3 regions of the Pseudoalteromonas sp. H103 genome follow, and region 2 is predicted to be linked to each of the others. Evidence: predicted binding sites of a transcription regulator. Region 2 holds the regulator's gene; each other region holds the start of a gene.

Region 1 (6,599 bases), on a different contig from region 2:
ATTAGAGCTTGCTGATGCTGAAGTATTAGCCCTAGATAGCGACTCAACTCGCCTTGAGCGTGTTAAGCAAAACCTTACGCGTATTGGCTTAGGTGCCGATTTACAATGTGGTGACGCTTCACAGCCTCATACTTGGTGGGATGAGCAACAGTTTGATCGTATATTATTAGATGTGCCATGTTCTGCAACTGGTGTTATACGCCGTCACCCAGATATAAAATGGTTACGCCGCGCATCAGACATCGAAGATCTAGCTAAACTGCAAAGTGATATAATCGATAGCATTTGGCCACTACTAAAACCAGGTGGCACACTGGTATACGCTACGTGTTCGGTACTCCCACAAGAAAACCAGCAACAAGTTGCTAAGTTTTTAGCTAATAATGACGATGTAGTACATATTCCATTGCACGAGAGCGACACTGTTACTAATCCGGGTTTGCAATTACTACCGGGCGAAAGTGATGGATTTTATTACGCTAAGCTAGTTAAAAAAGCCTAATAACCGTACACTAAATAGTTAGCCATTTATGAGATATTAAATGGCTATTTTTTTAATTAAACGGTAATTAACCTCTTTTTAGGTTGATTACTAATACGGGTAAATAATGAAAATAATCATACTCGGAGCTGGGCAAGTTGGCGCTACGCTTGCTGAAAACTTAGTTGGCGAACAAAACGAAATTACGGTTGTAGACATAGACGGCAACCGTTTGCGTGAGCTTCAAGATAAGTACGACCTACAAGGGGTTATGGGCCACAGCGCGCACCCTGATGTATTACGCCGTGCTGGCGCTGAAGATGCCGATATGATTATAGCGGTAACCAGTTCAGATGAAGTGAACATGGTTGCTTGCCAAGTAGCGTACAGTATTTTTAATACCCCCACTAAAATTGCTCGAATACGTTCAGAGCAATATTTAAAATACCGCGAAAAACTTTTCCAAAATGACGATTTACCAATCGACCATTATATTGCCCCAGAAGCACTCGTTACCAAATATATTCGCCGCTTAATAGACTACCCTGGTGCATTACAAGTATTACAATTTGCCGATGGTATGCTCTCTTTAGTGGCTGTTAAAGCTTATTACGGTGGCTTATTAGTGGGTTATGCGCTTTCTGCTTTAAAAGAGCACATTCCTAATGTAGAAACTCGCGTTGCGGCTATTTACCGCCAAGGTAAAGCCATTAAACCTTTGGGTACTACAGTAATTGAAGCCGACGATGAAGTCTTTTTTATAGCCGCAACCAAACATATTCGCGCGGTTATGAACGAGCTACAAAAGCTAGAACGCTCTTACAAAAAAATTATGATTGCTGGTGGCGGTAACATTGGTGCCGGCCTTGCCCGCTCGCTTGAAAAAAACCACAGTGTTAAATTAATTGAGCGCAGTAAAGAGCGCGCTGAGCAACTATCTGAAATGCTCGACAACACAGTGGTATTTTGTGGTGATGCATCAGATCAGGAACTGCTATCTGAAGAGCATATAGAGCAAGTTGACGTATTTATTGCCGTAACTAACGATGATGAAGCAAATATCATGTCGGCTATGCTTGCAAAACGAATGGGGGCACAAAAAACCATGGTACTTATTCAACGTGGTGCATACGTTGATTTAGTACAAGGTGGGGAAATAGATATAGCCATATCGCCGCAACAGGCTACTATATCGGCATTGCTTACTCATGTACGCCGTGGTGATATTGTTAATGTTTACTCATTACGTAAAGGTGCAGCAGAAGCAATTGAAGCCGTCGCTCATGGCGACGAAAACACTTCAAAAGTTGTTGGCCGTGCCATTGCCGATATTAAACTTCCTGCTGGTACTACTATTGGCGCAATAGTACGTAACGACGATGTACTTATAGCCCACGACGATACAATTATCATGTCGGGCGACCATGTAATAATGTTTTTAATCGACAAAAAACACATTACCGTTGTAGAAAAGCTATTCCAAGTAAGTGCTATATTCTTATAATCACTTAGCATAAACGCAAAAAAGCCGCTGACTAAGGCGGCTTTAGTGGAGTATGAAGCGTTTGCTTACTGTACTTTTGCAAACTCTTCTTTTGAAAGCTCGCCGTTTCCATCTGCATCTAAATCATCAAAAATCTTTACTAATTGTGCATTTACTTGCGCTTCTTGCTTAGTGATTGCACCATCACCATCGGCATCAAATGAGGCAAAGTCTACTGCTGCGTAAGCTGCTGATGAAGATGCTAAAACTAAAACTGCAAGTGTTGTATTTAATGTTTTCATAATAATATTCCTAGTAAGATGGGAAGTCCTTTTCAAAGATCCCTAACTGTGAAAATGCTTAACCTTTATAGGTTAATTAGTAATTTGAGAACTCTTCTTTAGAAAGCTCACCACTACCGTCTGTATCCAGCTCAATAAATTCAGCCATTAAATCTGTATCTACTGCCGCTTCGCTTGGGCTGATAGTGCCACTGCCGTCGATATCTAAACTATCGAAATCTGATGCTGCAAATGCAGCTGAAGAAGATGCGATAGCAATAAGAGCAAGTGCTTTATTTAGATGTTTCATAGCGTATTCCTTCATATTCAATGTTTTATCAAAAAATTGGTTTGCTAAAATTAAAGTCAAATTCACTTCCTTGTTATCCTCTTTCGTAAGCTCCCTTGCCTGCTTAGGTTGTCTTTGGCAACTCAGGATAAATCACTTTAAATTAAGCTTTTGAAAACTCTTCTTTTGATAACTCACCATTTTGGTCAGTATCGAGCTCTGAAAACATGCTCATTAGCTTTGCATCTACCGATGCTTCTGCTTGGCTAATTGCGCCATTACCATCTACATCTAACGTATCGAAATCTGATGCTGCAAAAGCTGCTGATGAAGATGCAATAGCGATTAGTGCTAAAGTTTTATTAATGCTTTTCATAATATGTATCCTTCAAATTTATGTGTGTGCGATTAAGTCTTTCACTGTAAATCACGTTTTCGTTCAGTACACTTAGACTATTACAACTTAAATGCCAACATTTAAAAGTTTATATATATCAATACATTAAGATAACACCTTCGTTTTTTGAAGATTTTAGCTGTGATTTTTGTTGCTATTTAGCAACGCGATTTATAATGAAGAAATTAAATTAAACAAAAACAGATAGTTACAATTAAGTAAAAAGCTACAGTTTTGAGTATTTAATAGAAATGAGGGGTTTTACCTAGAAAATTTAAGTAAACTATAAGCTAAGCAGGTTTGCAGTGAAAATAATAATTCTATTTTCAACTAACTCAACAAACTGTTATTTAAGGAAATTATATTTATTTTTAAATTAAATGAAGAAGTATTTTTAAATTTTTACACAAAATACCTTTTTGTTGCAAAAAGGCGAAACGTTACTACTCTACAGCCATATCAAGTACTGATGGGTCGATAAAATGTTCTTTCATAAATGCTTTCATTTCATCTTCACTGGCTAATAACCTAATTCCGCAATTAACACCCGATGAGTGCTCTTTCACACTGCAAATCTCACCCTGAAAATCCTTACTATTGGTATCTAGTATTACAGTGCATTGCATGTTTTTTAAGTCTTCGTCTTGTTGATCGCCCCTAACATCAAACATAACACCAGTGAGTGAAATATCTTTGATGATGCCTTCAAGTACTCTGTCATCGCTCACTTTTAATTTAGCCGGTAATAAGGTAGGTATGCGTGCTTGAGAGCGCAGAGCAAAAAGCTGTACTTGCTTAGGGTAGTTAATAAAAATCAACCTAGCAGGATGAGAAGCCACCGACATTATTTGTTGTCGAAATGCAATAATCTGCCCGCCACTGCCCTCTATTAATGCTCTTACTATAACCATTACACCATCGCGTAAATAATCACTACTCGCAGGCAAGCGCTTTGAACTAGGGTAATTTAAAATAATAAATTTATTTTCGAGCAAGCCTACAAACTCGGTTTTAATGCGCTTACTGTCGGTGGGAGTGAGTATTTCTAAGTCAACCAAGCCACTCGTAGTGAGTTGGTGTAATTTATTTAGATTTGACGCTGGCATACTCTACCCCTGAGTTAGTTTAATAGCGTTTAGCCGCGCCAAAAAGTAGGCGTAAATAATACTAATAACGTGAATATTTCTAACCGGCCAAATACCATAGCAATAGTTAGCAACCATTTTGCGCCATCGGTAATTGCACCATAGTGCGAGGCAACATCACCTAAACCTGGGCCTAAGTTATTTAAACATGCAGCAGTGGCAGAAAACGCCGTTATGTTATCCATACCAGTCCCCATAAGCGCCAGCATAATAATAATAAACACCAGTGCATATGCCGAGAAAAAGCCCCACACGGCCTCTACAACCTTATCTGGCAATGCTTTACGGCCGAGTTTAATAGAGTATATAGCGCGTGGGTGTACAAGCCTATTAAGTTCACGTACGCCCTGTAAGTAAAGTAAAAACACTCTTACTACTTTCATACCGCCACCGGTAGAGCCTGCACAGCCACCAATAAAGCTCGAAAATATAAGTAAAATAGGTAAAAACAGCGGCCAAGTAGAAAAGTTATCGGTAGCAAAGCCTGCTGTTGTACTCATAGATACCGCTTGAAACAAAGCTTGATCGAGGGTCTCGTCGCCATTGGCAAATATTTCGTTGGATGAAAGCACAGTAAAACAAATAACCACCAGCGCTAATTGAATACATAAAAACACCTTAAACTCAGGATCACGTATATATACTTGAATGTTTCTGCTCGCCACTGCGGCGTAATGCAAAGAGAAGTTGACGGCGGCAATAATTAAAAAGAACACGCAAATAAAGTTAATCATTGGGCTGTCAAAATGACCCATAGACGCATCGTAAGTAGAAAAACCACCTATCGCGACTGTAGAAAACGCATGGCATATAGCATCAAACCACTCCATTCCTGCAGCCCAATAAGCCAGCATACACGTAATAGTTAACGACACATAAATATACCAAAGGTGCTTGGCAGTATCGGCTATGCGAGGGGTCATTTTAGAGTCTTTAACAGGACCAGGTATTTCAGCTCTGTATAACTGCATGCCACCCACACCAAGCATGGGCAGTATAGCGACAGCAAGTACGATTATACCCATACCGCCAAACCACTGGAGTTGCTGGCGATAGAATAATACTGATTTTGGCAAGTATTCAATACCCGTTAGTACAGTAGCACCGGTGGTTGTAAGGCCTGAAAATGCCTCAAATACGGCATCAGCCAAAGATAAGTTTGGCTCTTGTAAAAATATAAGCGGCAAGGACGCAAATGCCCCAAGTACCAACCAAAACAAAACAACAATTAAAAAGCCTTCGCGTGCTTTTAAATCGCCGTTTTCATGGCGGTTTGGGTAATAAGCCATCATGCCAATAACAACGCTGAATATAAATGCTAAAACAAACGGAACACCACCACCGTCTTTATAAATTAAAGACACCAGTGCCGGTGGCACCATGGTAATACTAAACAGCGCAACAAGTTGGCCAAGAATTTTTATGATGGTACGAAATTGCATTTAGCTTATCGCTTTTATTATTAGTAAACTGAGATTGAGTAACTTCAATCAGATCAAATTAAACAGGTATGCATTAAATGCAATTTGTGTAGGTTATTACTCTTTAATAGTTAACTCAACTGCGCCGTGGCTTAAATCAAAAATATCTTTTATTGCTTGCTGGGCTTGTCGGCTATCTATTGTGATCACCCATTCAATATTAGCAGTAAATTGCTTATCAATATTAAGTACCTGATAACTGGTTTTTAATAACTGCTCTATTGCACCTTGCATGTTGTATTCACTTTGGCCAATAATTTCTACGCTAGGTACTTTAGTGACTGTTTTAAGTTGAGTAAGCGCATTATTAAGCGAGCCGCCATAAGCACGCACTAAACCACCCGTGCCTAACTTAATACCCCCAAAATAACGTGTAACCACTGCGGTAATTTCACCAAGCCCCGATCCCACCAGCACATTTAACATAGGTTTGCCTGCTGTGCCATTTGGCTCTCCATCATCTGAAAAACCATAAACATGGCTGCCACCAGGATTACCTGCTACATGCGCCCAACAATTATGGCGAGCATCTGAGTACTTTTCTTCAATGCTTTTAATAAACGCTTTAGCTGCATTTAAATCAGGTGTATGAGCTATATGAACAATAAAAGTGCTTTTTTTAATTTCTTCTTGGTGAAACACATCTTCGGCAGGGTATTTATATTCAGACATAATTAAAGCTCAATTAAAAATGGGGCCAAAAGGCCCCTTTGTATTCGCGTATTTTAGCGCGTATTAGCTAACTCGTCTTTATAAGGATTTAGTCGAGCGCTAAATCACGAGTCATATTTTCTAGGCTATCTTCGTGAACAATAATGTTGTCTTCAATACGAATACCGCCATAAGGTTTAAATGTCTCAACTTTATCCCAGTTAATAAACTGTTTGTTGTCGGTTTGTGCTAAATCACCTAATAGTGAATCAATGAAATATAAACCCGGCTCTATAGTGAATACTTGGTTTTTCTCAATTTTTCGAGTACAACGCAAGAATGGGTGCCCTTCTGGTGACGGCTGATGCCCTCCTTTTTCATCACTCATAAA
Region 2 (6,599 bases):
AAACTCTGGTGAAACCAGCGAAGTTTTAAATATCATCCCAGTCTTAAAAAGACTTGGTGCAAAAATGATAGCCATGACGGGTAATATGCAATCAACCATGGCAACACTTGCTAATGTACATGTGTGCATAAAAGTAGAAAAAGAAGCCTGCTCATTAGGTCTTGCGCCAACAGCAAGTACCACAGCCACTTTAGCTATGGGAGATGCTATGGCTGTAGCACTTTTAGAGGCTAGAGGTTTTACCGCAGATGACTTTGCTCTATCGCACCCAGGGGGCAGCCTAGGTAAGCGTTTACTACTAACGCTAAAGGACGTAATGCACAGCGGTGAAAACACACCTAGTATTAATATTTCACAAACTATAAAAGATGCGTTAATTGAAATGTCAGCCAAAGGATTAGGCATGACAGCGATAGTTAATGACAACAAAGAGCTCGCGGGATTATTTACCGATGGCGATTTACGCCGTATTTTAGAGCAACGTATTGATATTCACACCACTTTAATCAGTGTGGTAATGACTAAGTCATGTACAACAGCTACCCAAGATATACTTGCAGCTGAAGCGCTCAATATAATGGAAAACAAACGTATAAATGGGTTAATTGTGGTTAATGAAAAAAACCAACCAATTGGCGCACTAAACATGCAAGACCTATTAAAAGCAGGAGTGTTATAAATGCAATTTGAAGATCTCTATCAACCGCTAAGTGCTGATGCAAAAGCGCGCGCTAAAAAAGTAAAGCTACTTATATGCGATATTGATGGTGTTTTTTCTGATGGGCGAATTTACCTTGGCAACCAAGGCGAAGAGCTAAAAGCGTTTAACACCAAAGATGGCTTTGGCATAAAAGCATTAATAAATAGTGGCTTTGAAGTAGCCGTTATTACTGGGCGTCACTCTCAAATAGTGCAAACCCGTATGAGCAGTTTAACAGTGCAACATATTTATCAAGGTCAAGAAGACAAGCTAATTGCTTACCAAGAGCTAAAAAACAAGCTCAACCTAAGCGATGACCAAATTGCCTATATTGGCGATGATGGCCCCGATATGCCAGTAATGGAGCAAGTTGGTTTTGCCGTTGCTGTAAGCGATGCTCACCCACTTATTAAACGCTTATCGCACTACGTTACCCAAATGCCAGGTGGTTTTGGGGCAGTAAGAGAGCTTACCGATTTACTCATGCTTGAAAATGGTAAGGCACTTACCACACAAGGCACTAGTTCATGAATGCGGCGCGCATAATACTTAGCATTTTATTCATTACCTGTATGGTTTGGCTTTGGTACCCTTATTTTACCCAAACAAATACAGCTCCTCAGGCAGAACCTGAAGTGATTGCTAAGCCTGATTACATCGCCATAGAACTTAAGCAAACAGCTTATGATGAACAGGGTAAAATTAGCCACAAAGTAACAGCGGCTAAAATGGAGCTATACCAGCAGCTAGGTTTTACATTTTTTGAAAAGCCTATATTTACTTTATATAACGAAAAGCAAACGTGGCAAATAAACGCTGACGAAGCAACATTATACGAAGACAAACAGTTGATATTAGAAGGTAATGTAGTTGCCAAAAACTTAACCGATAACGCCATGATAGACAAAATCAACGCTGATAATATTCAGGTTGATATAGAACTATTAACAATGCGCTCGGAGCAACCTGTTGTCATCACTGGACCCAATTTAAAAATCACCGGTAAAGGCCTTGAAGCCGACTTAAAAACTGAAGTGATTAAACTAATTAACCATACGCGAACCATATACTATGACCAATAAAATTTCTAAAATACTTATAATTCCAACTCTTCTACTTGCTTTTAATGGCTATGCAGCAGAACAAGAAGCTTCTCCTTCTGCCAATCAAATTTCAATTAGCGCTGACAAACAAGAAGGCCAGTTAAAAGCTAATGTAGGGATTTTTGAAAAAAACGTAGAGATTATTCACGGTAATCGTCGTATTACAGCTGACCGATTAGAAGTACACAAACGCGAAGATTTAGGTGATAACAAGCAATTACTAATAGCAACAGGTAGCCCAGCTTATTTTGAAGAAAAACAAGCTGACGGCACAGTAATGAGCGCCAGTGCAAACGAAGTACGCTACGATGTTGCTAAGCGATTTTTAACGCTAGTTGGCGATGCTGAGGTCGCTCAAGCGGGGCAAAAAATCAATGCAAAAAGTATTACATACGACATGCAACAGCAATTAATTAGCGCCGAAAAAGATGAAAACTCTACCGATCGCGTTCACACTATTTTAGTGCCTGTTGAGCCTAAAAAAGTAAAAAAAAGTGACAAAGGCCAGCCATGAGTACATTAAAAGCAGAGCTATTAGCAAAAAGCTATAAAGGCCGTGAAGTAGTAAAAAATGTTGGCCTAGAAGTCAAAGCTGGCAGTATTGTTGGATTGCTTGGGCCTAACGGCGCAGGTAAAACCACTACGTTTTATATGATAGTGGGCCTTGTACCGAGTGATAAAGGCAAAATTTCTATTGATGAGAACGATATTACTCTTTTACCTATGCATAGTCGTGCTAGATTAGGCATAGGCTACTTACCACAAGAGTCATCAATTTTTAGAAAACTTACCGTTTATCAAAATTTAATGGCTATTTTAGAAACGCGTAAAGAGCTTAACAAAAAAGCAAGAGAAGATACGCTTAACAACTTGTTAGATGAATTTAGTATTCAACATATTCGAGACAGCCAAGGTATGGCTTTATCGGGTGGTGAGCGACGCCGCGTAGAAATTGCACGCGCACTAGCTGCTAATCCTAAATTTATATTGCTCGACGAACCCTTTGCAGGTGTAGACCCTATATCGGTGTTAGATATAAAGAAAATAATAGAACATCTTAAAAATCGTGGGATTGGTGTATTAATTACCGATCATAACGTAAGAGAAACCCTTGATGTTTGTGAAAAAGCCTACATTGTTTCTCATGGAGAGTTAATCGCTTCTGGTACACCAGAGCACGTATTAAATGACAAAACGGTACGCGATGTTTATTTAGGCGAGCAATTTAGGCTGTAACATTTACGCCATGTCTTTAAGCATCTGCTAGTATTAATTATAACAACATAAAAGGATTGTTAGAGATACATGAGGCAATCATTACAGCTGCGCATGGGCCAGCAACTTACAATGACTCCACAACTGCAACAAGCAATTCGTTTGTTGCAACTCAGTACATTGGATCTCCAGCAAGAAATACAAGAAGCGCTTGATAGCAATCCGCTTCTAGAAGTAGATGAACAAGATTACACGGAAGAATCAGCTGGCAAAAACGAGCAAAAAGCAGATAACGATGAATTAACCGTAAGTGCTAATGCCGACGAAAAACCAAGCGAGTACGAGCAAGACAGTGGTGAAGCACTTACTAAAGACACCGTAAGTGACGAAATGGCTATGGATGTAAGCTGGGATGAGTACATGAGCGCAGCTCCTGCTTCATCATCAGGCCCTATGCCAGAAGATGAGTCTATTTATCAAGGTGCTTCAACCGAAACTCTTCACGAATACCTAATGTGGCAATTACAGCTCACGCCGTTTAGCCCTACTGATGAAGCAATTGCAATAGCGATTGTTGAAGCAGTCGATGACTCAGGTATATTAACGCTAAGCTGTGAAGATATTTTAGAAAGCTTTAATCAAGAGAACGACGACGAAGGCGAAGTTGAACTTGATGAAATAGAAGCCGTTTTAAAACGTATTCAGTTGTTTGATCCGGTGGGTATAGCAGCTCGTAGCTTACAAGAGTGTTTGTGTATTCAGCTAAATCAGTTTGATAAAGATACGCCTTTTATCAATGAAACAAAGATGATTTTAACCGATCATATTGACCTATTAGCGGCTCGCGACTATCGTACATTAATGAAGAAAACTAAGCTCAAAGAAGACGAGCTTAAAGAAGTAATGACGTTAATTCACACTCTAAACCCTAAGCCAGCAGATACTATTGTAAGGGAAGAATCAGAGTATGTGATCCCCGATGTATCAGTTAAAAAAATAAAAGGCCGTTGGGTAGTTGAGCTAAACCCAGATAGCATGCCTAAGATACGTGTTAATAGCCAATATGCAGCTATGTCACGAACAGTTAAATCTAGTGGTGACAGTCAATTTATTCGCTCTCATTTACAAGAAGCTAAATGGTTTATAAAGAGCCTAGAGAGTAGAAACGACACACTACTAAAAGTAACTAATTGTATTGTTAAGCAACAACAGGGCTTTTTTGAACACGGTCCAGAAGCCATGAAACCTATGGTTTTAAACGATGTTGCTGAAATGGTAGAAATGCACGAGTCGACTATTTCGCGTGTAACTACTCAAAAGTATATGCACACGCCACGTGGTATATTTGAGCTTAAATACTTTTTCTCAAGCCACGTAAGCACCGAAAATGGTGGTGAGTGTTCATCTACAGCAATACGTGCTTTGATTAAAAAACTGATTGCCGCAGAAAACTCAGCAAAACCATTGAGTGATAGTAAAATTGCGGATATATTGGCTGAGCAAGGAATTAAAGTAGCTAGACGCACAATCGCAAAATACCGCGAATCTCTGGCTATTCCACCGTCTAATCAACGAAAGAGTTTGATATAAGACGCAAAACAAAGAGGAAAACGCTTATGCAACTAAACTTAACTGGTCGTCATGTAGATGTTACTGATTCATTAAGAGACTACGTAAATAATAAATTTGCAAAGCTAGAAAGGCATTCTGATCATATAAACAATGTTCATGTCATTCTCGATGTAGAAAAACTTAACCAAAAAGCTGAAGCTACAATCCATGTAAGTGGTGCAGAGTTATTTGCATCTACCGAACATCAAGACATGTATGCTGCCATAGACTCGTTGATTGACAAGCTCGATCGTCAAGTTATTAAACACAAAGAGAAGCTTGCTCGACATTAATATGATGAAATTAAGCTCACTTATATGCCAGGACTGCAGCAAAGCTGCGGTCCTTTTTAATAGCAAAAAAAGAATTTTAGAGTTTATTAGCGAACTCGCTCATGAAAAGCTTCCTTATCTTTCTCAGCAAGATATTTTGTGTGCTCTAATGAATAGAGAGAAGCTTGGTAGCACAGGCATAGGCCGTGGTATTGCAATTCCTCATGGAAGAATGAGTGGCGCAGAAGAGCCATTAGCAATAGTGCTTGTAAGCGAGACAGCCGTAAATTTTGATGCGATTGATAACCGCCCTGTTGATATATTTGTTGCACTCATCGTACCAGATGGTGATAACCAACAGCACCTAAAGACTCTCGCAACCATAGCTGATAAACTAAATGACAAAGAATTTTGTAAACAGTTACGCTGTGCAAAATCCGATGCTGAGCTTTACCAAGTTATTGTTAATCAATCGTAGTTTAAAAGGGTGATAAATGGAGTTAATTATCATAAGTGGCCGCTCTGGTTCTGGGAAGTCGGTTGCTTTACGCGTTGTAGAAGATTTAGGTTATTATTGCGTAGATAACATTCCAGTAAACCTACTGCCTTCTTTAGTGCGAAGCGTATCGGATACCTACGATAAAATTGCTGTAAGCATAGATGTGCGTAACATCCCTAAAGAGCAAGATGAGTTTAACGATATTCTTGAATACCTCCCGGGCTTTGCAAATCCCACTTTATTTTATTTAGATAGTGACGATCAAACTCTGATCAAACGCTTTTCTGAAACACGCCGATTACACCCGCTTTCTATTGACTCGTTACCACTTGATTTAGCGATAAAAAAAGAAAAACAACTGCTAGATGTATTAGTAACCCGCGCAGATTTTATGCTCGATACAACCGACTTAAGTGTTCATCAGTTAGCTGAGTCTATTCGTGAAAAAATTCTCGGTAAAAAAGATAAGCAACTTATTGTAACCTTTGAATCGTTTGGCTTTAAACACGGTATTCCTAAAGAAGCTGACTACGTATTTGATGCTCGATTTTTGCCAAATCCGCATTGGGAGCCAGAGCTTAAGCCTTTAAATGGTTTAGACCAACCTGTTAAAGATTACTTAGCGAGTCACAGCATAGTACAAAAATTCACTTGGCAAATTCAAACATTTGTACAAACATGGCTACCACACCTAGAGCGTAATAATCGTAGTTACTTAACGATTGCCATTGGCTGTACGGGCGGGCAACACCGTTCGGTGTATTTAGCACAAACAATTGGTGAGAGCTTTGCGATGACACACCCTAACGTAAAAATTAGACACCGCGAACAAGAAAAATAATACAGCCGAATAATCACCAGTTCAGCTTACATAGAGTAACTTATGCATTGTGAAGACACTTTTTTAATAAAAAACAAACTTGGCTTACACGCCAGAGCTGCCACTGTACTTGCGCAATTAGCCGTGCAGTTTGATGCCACAATTACACTGTTTCAAGATGATAAAGAAGCAGCTGGCGATAGCGTACTTGCATTAATGCTACTAGAAAGCAGCCAAGGTAAAGAAGTTAAAGTAGTGTGTGAAGGCCCCGATTCTGAGCAAGCCTTACATGCTGTTGGACAACTAATAGCACAACGATTTAATGAACAAGAATAATTAGGCTTAACTTTTAGTAATAAAAAATTTTACCCGGTTAAGC
Region 3 (6,599 bases), on a different contig from region 2:
TGCAGCTTGCTGCTTTTTCTGCAAATAGCGTTTATAACGCTGCTGACACAAACTAAGCACCTTCTTTTTTTGGGCATTAGTAAGTGTGTTCCATGCAAAGCGCTCATCACGACTTCGGTAACACCCCTTACAATATCCCCTGTTATTTACTAAGCAAATGCTTTTGCAAGGGCTTGGAATATCAAATATTTCAATTTGTTGCATGGCATTCGCACCGTTAAATAAGAGGTACTTAGTATAGCGTTATTTTTGCACAAAAAAAAAGCAGCAATTAAATTGCTGCTTTTATCTATTTGATCTGAAGTTAGCTTAAAAAACTTTCCAAAATAACAACTATTAATGCTCGCAGCTATTCGTATTTATTTCTGTTTTACGGTGAAATGGCTTAGCGTACATAGCCAGTACTAACGGCTTTAACTCCTCAGGTACCAGTGCTAAACGCTGCTCAAACTTAGCCGTATCTGGGGAGTCAATAACTGCCTTTTTACAGCCACCAGCAATATAGTTACCTGGATGCAGGTAAAATGAATCCACTATTTGCTGATCAATTGTTTTAGCAAGCTCTTCTGCGCTATCGCATTGCTCTTCTATTGGTTGCCCAAAGGCTAAATGTACATGCCCTTTCGCGGTGCTAAAACCTTCAACAATACTTGCAATGTCTTCACCGGCCGATTTTATATACTCACCATGGTGCTGCTTATGATAAAGCTCTTTGGCTTTAGCAATAGCACATGGTTCATACTGATACGAAATAGACACAGGAACAATTTTAAGCTCTTTAATATATTCGCCAAACTCTTTCTTTTGCTTACGACCATTTAATTGCAGCATTTTTAAAAGTGCCGGATCAGTTTGATCAAAGCCATCTTTTGCACGCCCTTCTTTTTGCGCAATCCAAATAGAATTACCGCCAACTAAAGAGTCGTAAATATAAGATGAAAGCTGGGTGAGCGCTTTAAGCATTTCTTTTGGCGCTTTTGCTGAGCGTTTAACAATAAAGCTTTTGTTTAGGCGCATTAGCTCAGTGATGTAAGGTATTTGCAATAAATTATCGCCAATAGCAATACGCACTGTTTTCATTTTATGCTGATATAAACCCCAGTTTACTAAAGCAGGGTCGAGCACTATGTCGCGATGATTTGAAATAAATAAATAAGCTTGGTTTGGATCTAATTGATCTAACCCAGAAAAAGTGACTTTAGAAGTCGTACGTTTTACTAATTTATCTAAGTATTGCGCCACTTCGTTTTGTACGTCTTCAACAGTGCTTACTTTGCCCCACTTTTTACGTAACTGACTTTTTACCAGCGGGCGGGTAATAAAAGGCATTGATGATAAAAATCGCGGTAAATTATACTTTGCTATTACATCAATAAACGCATTATCATTAATTAAACGTGTTAACGAAGCCGCAACTTCGCTGTCATTGTATGGGCGTATATCTGCGTATTTATCTTCTAATTCACTCATTACTACATCTATAATGTTAAAAAACGGCACGCCAAGGCGCACCGTTTATGTCTAAGTTCGATTATAACTCAGGCGATCTAAAATGCGAAATAACCAAAAAACGATTTTGATCTAATTTATTCTGAGCCTAAATAATAAATCTCTTAACCAAATTTAGCTAAGTAACTACTCTTATGACCATGAGGAGGCTCATAAGTGCAAAAAATCTGATCAGTTAACCAAAATACCATGTTATCAATGTGCTAGTGGGCAGACCACTATAAATAACGCATTAAGGCCTTATAGGCTTTCAGGGCCAGAACTGCTTTAAACAAGAGTGGTTTTATAAAGCAAAGAGCAGCGTATATTTAGCCTCAAAAGATAGCCTAGTCATTTGGTAGTAATACCATTTTCAAAGGCTTCCTTTCGTAGTACCTTAACTTCACATTTTCAGTTTCTATAAATCGCTAACACTTTCACGATTGAAACTATTCTAGATCTACTAATTAAAGGCTCATAATGAACATTACTATTCTTGATAACGCCACATTAGCTAACACATCTCTTGCTTGTATTGAGCAACTTGGTAATTTAACAACGTATGAACTTACCAGCCCAGAACAAGTTATTGAGCATTGCCAAGGTGCAGATGTACTTATTACCAATAAAGCAGTATTAAATCGCGATACGATTAGCCAGTTAAAACAACTTAAGCTAATTTGCGTTAGTGCCACTGGCACTAATAATGTTGATTTAGACGCTGCAAAAGAGTTTGGTATTGCAGTTACTAATGTTGCTGGTTACTCAACGCCTTCTGTTGTTCAGCATACATTTTCGTTAGTGACTAACTTACTAGGTAATACTCATCGCTATCAAGCCGATTGCCAACAAGGCGCTTGGCAAAAAAGTGAAATGTTTTGCCGACTAGATTACAGTTTTAATGACCTTCAAGGTAAAACATTTGCCATTATAGGTGGTGGAACACTGGGTAAAGGCGTAGCAAAAGTAGCTGAGGCGTTTGGTGCAAAAGTAATTATTGCTGAGCGCAAGGGCGTAAAATGCAGAGACGGACGCACCCCATTTGAAGAAGTACTAAAAACGGCTGACATAATCAGCGTTCACTGCCCTCTTACTGACGAAACTCGTGATTTAATAGCACTACAAGAGCTTAAAATGATGAAGCCAAGTAGTATTATTATTAATACTGCACGTGGTGGGATTATTAACGAAGCTGACTTAGCCAAAGCACTTGGACAAAACTTAATTGCTGGCGCTGGCGTAGATGTACTAACAAAAGAGCCTGCGGAGCTAACTAATCCCCTCGCTAATTACACTGGTAATAACTTATTACTTACACCACACATTGCATGGGCAAGCACTGAGTCAATCGTACGACTAATCAATGAGGTCAGCCTAAATATTACTGCATTTAATAACGGCGAATCTCGTAACCGCTTGGTATAACTGCATTGCTGACAAATAGTTAAAAAAACTAAAATGTGGCTGTTTTTACTAATTATTTTTGTAAATTATTAGTTAAATACAGCCCTGAAAATCTAACCGACTGAATTTAAATAACTTTTAAACTTGGCCTACTACTTGCCTTATATGATCAAAATATTAAAAACTCATTTAAGGAATATCATAATGAAAAAATCTCTATTAGCAGCGGCTCTTATTGCACCATTTTTAACCGGCTGTGTTATCGCCGTATCTGATGGTGAAGCTGAGACTCATTGGGCAGGGAAAAACTCATCAAGCTGGCAAGCACACCATAAGAATAACCGTGAGGCTATTTCAGAACTGACGATGGATAGCAGCTATCAATCTGTTTTAACGCAATTAAAAACGCCTAATTTCACAGAGCTATTAAAAAAAGATGACGATGTATACCAAGTACTTTTTTATGTCACTCATAGTAAGCATTCTGATTCTAAAACAACGAAAGATGAATGTACGCCGCTTGTATTTAAAAATGATAAGTTGGTAGGTATTGGTGACACTGCTTTGAGTATGATCGCGAACTAAACAGCAAAAAGTCTAACCTCAAAAGTCATTAGATACTAAAAACGCCAATATAAATATTGGCGTTTTGCATTTAAAAATATTCTTTTTAACGCGCTATTATTCTATCTCTACCTTCATCTTTGGCGGCATATAAGCCTAAATCAGCTTCTTCTAATAGGGCTTGCTCAGCGTATATTTGCCCGCTTTCGGTTGTTGCTATACCAATACTAATTGTTATGTGATCCGCATTTAACGATGCTCTATGCTCTATATCCAAAGCATTAACCGCACTACGTATTTTATTGGCAAATTCAATTGCGTCAGCTTTACCCACCCCAGGCAGTACTGCGGCAAATTCTTCACCGCCATAACGCGCTATAAAATCACTTCCTCGCTCGCATTGAGCTGCAAGAACTTGAGCAACTTCTTTCAAACACTCGTCGCCAGCTCGGTGTCCATAGCAGTCGTTGTAACGTTTAAAATGGTCTATATCCATAAGTAATACCGACAATGGCGTTCCACTGCGTTTACTTCTGCGCCATTCGCGAGATAAGTTTTCATCAAGGTAGCGTCTGTTAGGTATTTCAGTTAACCCATCAATAGAGGCCAACATTTCAAGCAAGTCATTTTTTTGCTTTATAAGTAGCTGATTGCGAACTCTTACTCTTACAATAGAGGGACTAAATGGCTTAGTAATATAATCCATTGCGCCTAATTCAAGGCCTTTAGCCTCGTCGTCATGACTACGGTTTGCTGATATAAATATGATAGGCACGGATTGAGTTATAGGGTTTTCTTTAAGCTGCACTAAAACTTCATAGCCATCAATACCAGGCATAATTACATCGAGGATAATTAAATCAACTTGTGTTGTTTTTACAAATGTCAGCGCTTTTTCACCACTATCAACTAAGAACACGTCGTGCTCGTCTTTAAGCGTTTTTTCAAGTACTAATCTGTTTAGCGGATCATCATCCACTATTAATACTTTAGCTCTTTTCGACATCCTTCTCCCCTAAACCATTTATAAAAACAATTACTTGCTCTAATTGCATAATAAGCTCTTTAAGTGTTGTTGCAACTGGCTCGTTAGTCGCTTTAAGGTTTCGCTCGCATACTAATGCACAATGCGATAATCGCCTAAAACCCAAATTACCAGCCACACCTTTTATGCTATGCACTAAGCGTACCAAATCATCTTTACTGGTGGTTTCTGCTATTTGCGCTAATTGAGTTTCGCACAAGTTAGCAAACTTACCAATCATGGTATTAAGCAATGTCTCGTCTAAGCTAAATTGACTAAGTGCAAACGAGCGTTCAAAAAAGCTTGGTTTTACTAAGTTTAAATCAGCTATTGCATCAATAAGTACCTTAGCAACTACAGGCTTTGTTAAATGCTTATTCATGCCGCACTTTAAAGAGCGCTCAATATCAGCGGGTTCACAATGCGCGGTTAACGCAAAAATAGGTAACTGTTTTGCGTCAAACTGTTGACGAATCAAAGTCGTTGCTTGGCAGCCATCTATGTGTGGCATTTGCACATCCATCAATATTAGATCCGGTTTTAATACTTGTAATAGCTCCATACCAATAGATGCGCTTAAAGCTGTTACTACGTTTATGTTAGCTTGACGAAGGACACTACTAATAATCTCTAAATTAAGCTGATTATCATCAATTGCTAATACAAGTAGACCTGATATATCTGCTTTTAGTTCTGGTACATTTTGCAATACCGTATTTATATCTGTTTTAGGCTCAATCAATGAGCTTAAGCTAAATAACCTTTGCCCAAGTGCAGAGGCCTTTACATGCTTAGCAGCTAAATGCTCACTGGTAGGAAGGTTAAGCGTGTGCTGATGATTAACTATAATCACTGATACTTCTTTCGCTGATAGTGAATCGTTAATCACTTCAACTTTTAATAGCTCAGGTAAATCATTTGCATCCACTATTATTTGTTGAGTGTTAGATAGCTTAATTGGGTATTTTAATACCTCATCTAAACTAATATTAGCCAGCTCACTATAAGCATTAGTAACGTGCTCAAGCTCTTTGCTTTGCTCTGATAAAATAGCGAGAGCATAACTTGGCAGCATTTTATTTTTACTGGAATCAACTAATAAGCTAATACTGAAGCTAAATTCACAACCATGACCTTTTTTGCTTTTAAGTGCTATTTCACCGCCCATTAACGACACTGCATGTTTAACAATAGCTAAACCAAGGCCAACTCCTTGGTGTATTCGTGTAGATGACTCATCACCTTGCGTGAAGGCATCGAACAAGCGCCTCTGATCGGCCTCATCTATACCCATACCTGTATCAATGACTTTAAAGCAAATATATTGCTGATCTAGGCTATCGCTCTCTATGAGCTCCATTTTAAGTGTAATCGACCCTGTATGAGTAAATTTAACCGCATTGGTTAATAAGTTACCTAATATTTGCTGAAGGCGGATACTGTCGCAAATTAAATCTGGGGCTATTAGCGGGTCAATATCAATTATAAACTCAATACCTTTGCCTTCACATAATGGTCCCGTTAGGCTTTCGCAAATATCAACGAGTTCAATAACACTAAATGGGGCTAGCTTTAAATCAGTTTGAGCGCTTTCAATACGTGCAAAATCAAGCATTCTGTTTAGCATTAATAATAAGCTTTGTGCTGCGTTTTTAGCCTGGTCAGTATGTTGCAATTGCTTTTGATTTAGCCCTTGCTCAATAAGCATATCGAGTAAACCTAATACAGCGTTAAGAGGGGTGCGAATTTCGTGGCTTAAGTTTGCAATAAAGCGGCTCTTAGCTAATGTTGCACGCTCTGCATCGTGCTTTGCCTTAGTTAAAGCACTAACATCCTGAATGTGAATAACATAATAAGCAGGGTCTCGATTTTCATCCCACACAAGCGACATACTCAACTGCAGCCAGCTAGCCAGCTTTCCTTGAGATAACGTTAAGTGATACACCCTTTTTTTATCATCAAGCAACTGCGCTAAAGCGTCTTTAATTTGCTGCCATTGTGACTCATCAAATAATGTTTTTAATGGCTCGCCCACTAAGGTGTTTTGCTCAGAAAACTGCTTTCTAGTCGCTTTATTTACTTGCACTATTGTATGTTCAAGTGAAAGTAGCACTACACA

What was found. The regulator sigma-54, encoded in region 2, starts transcription at its own class of promoters, with help from an activator protein. The targets are predictions, from matches to a motif close to GTTGGCACGNNNNTNGNNT.
Region 1: ATS74_RS06775 (EF-hand domain-containing protein) is a predicted target of sigma-54. The motif match lies at 2,991-3,009, and genes of this name have one in related genera.
Region 3: ATS74_RS13750 (DUF3192 domain-containing protein) is a predicted target of sigma-54. The motif match lies at 3,036-3,054, and genes of this name have one in related genera.

The regions. Positions count from the first base shown of each region.
Region 1 covers NZ_LOFG01000008.1:10,572-17,170, forward strand. Annotated here, with positions in the region: gene rsmB (16S rRNA (cytosine(967)-C(5))-methyltransferase RsmB) at 1-502, shown strand, start outside; gene trkA (Trk system potassium transporter TrkA) at 609-1,985, shown strand; gene ATS74_RS06765 (EF-hand domain-containing protein) at 2,051-2,266, opposite strand; gene ATS74_RS06770 (calmodulin) at 2,343-2,555, opposite strand; gene ATS74_RS06775 (EF-hand domain-containing protein) at 2,698-2,910, opposite strand; gene ATS74_RS06780 (flagellar brake domain-containing protein) at 3,375-4,037, opposite strand; gene ATS74_RS06785 (TrkH family potassium uptake protein) at 4,067-5,518, opposite strand; gene ATS74_RS06790 (YigZ family protein) at 5,615-6,229, opposite strand; gene pepQ (Xaa-Pro dipeptidase) at 6,318-6,599, opposite strand, start outside.
Region 2 covers NZ_LOFG01000001.1:70,181-76,779, reverse strand. Annotated here, with positions in the region: gene ATS74_RS00415 (KpsF/GutQ family sugar-phosphate isomerase) at 1-679, shown strand, start outside; gene kdsC (3-deoxy-manno-octulosonate-8-phosphatase KdsC) at 680-1,231, shown strand; gene lptC (LPS export ABC transporter periplasmic protein LptC) at 1,228-1,782, shown strand; gene lptA (lipopolysaccharide transport periplasmic protein LptA) at 1,772-2,317, shown strand; gene lptB (LPS export ABC transporter ATP-binding protein) at 2,314-3,039, shown strand; gene ATS74_RS00390 (RNA polymerase factor sigma-54) at 3,109-4,608, shown strand; gene hpf (ribosome hibernation promoting factor) at 4,635-4,922, shown strand; gene ATS74_RS00380 (PTS sugar transporter subunit IIA) at 4,927-5,379, shown strand; gene rapZ (RNase adapter RapZ) at 5,396-6,241, shown strand; gene ATS74_RS00370 (HPr family phosphocarrier protein) at 6,284-6,556, shown strand.
Region 3 covers NZ_LOFG01000016.1:347,448-354,046, reverse strand. Annotated here, with positions in the region: gene ATS74_RS13765 (DUF1289 domain-containing protein) at 1-204, opposite strand, end outside; gene ATS74_RS13760 (1-acyl-sn-glycerol-3-phosphate acyltransferase) at 337-1,470, opposite strand; gene ATS74_RS13755 (D-2-hydroxyacid dehydrogenase) at 1,969-2,913, shown strand; gene ATS74_RS13750 (DUF3192 domain-containing protein) at 3,097-3,477, shown strand; gene ATS74_RS13745 (diguanylate cyclase) at 3,563-4,462, opposite strand; gene ATS74_RS13740 (ATP-binding protein) at 4,446-6,599, opposite strand, start outside.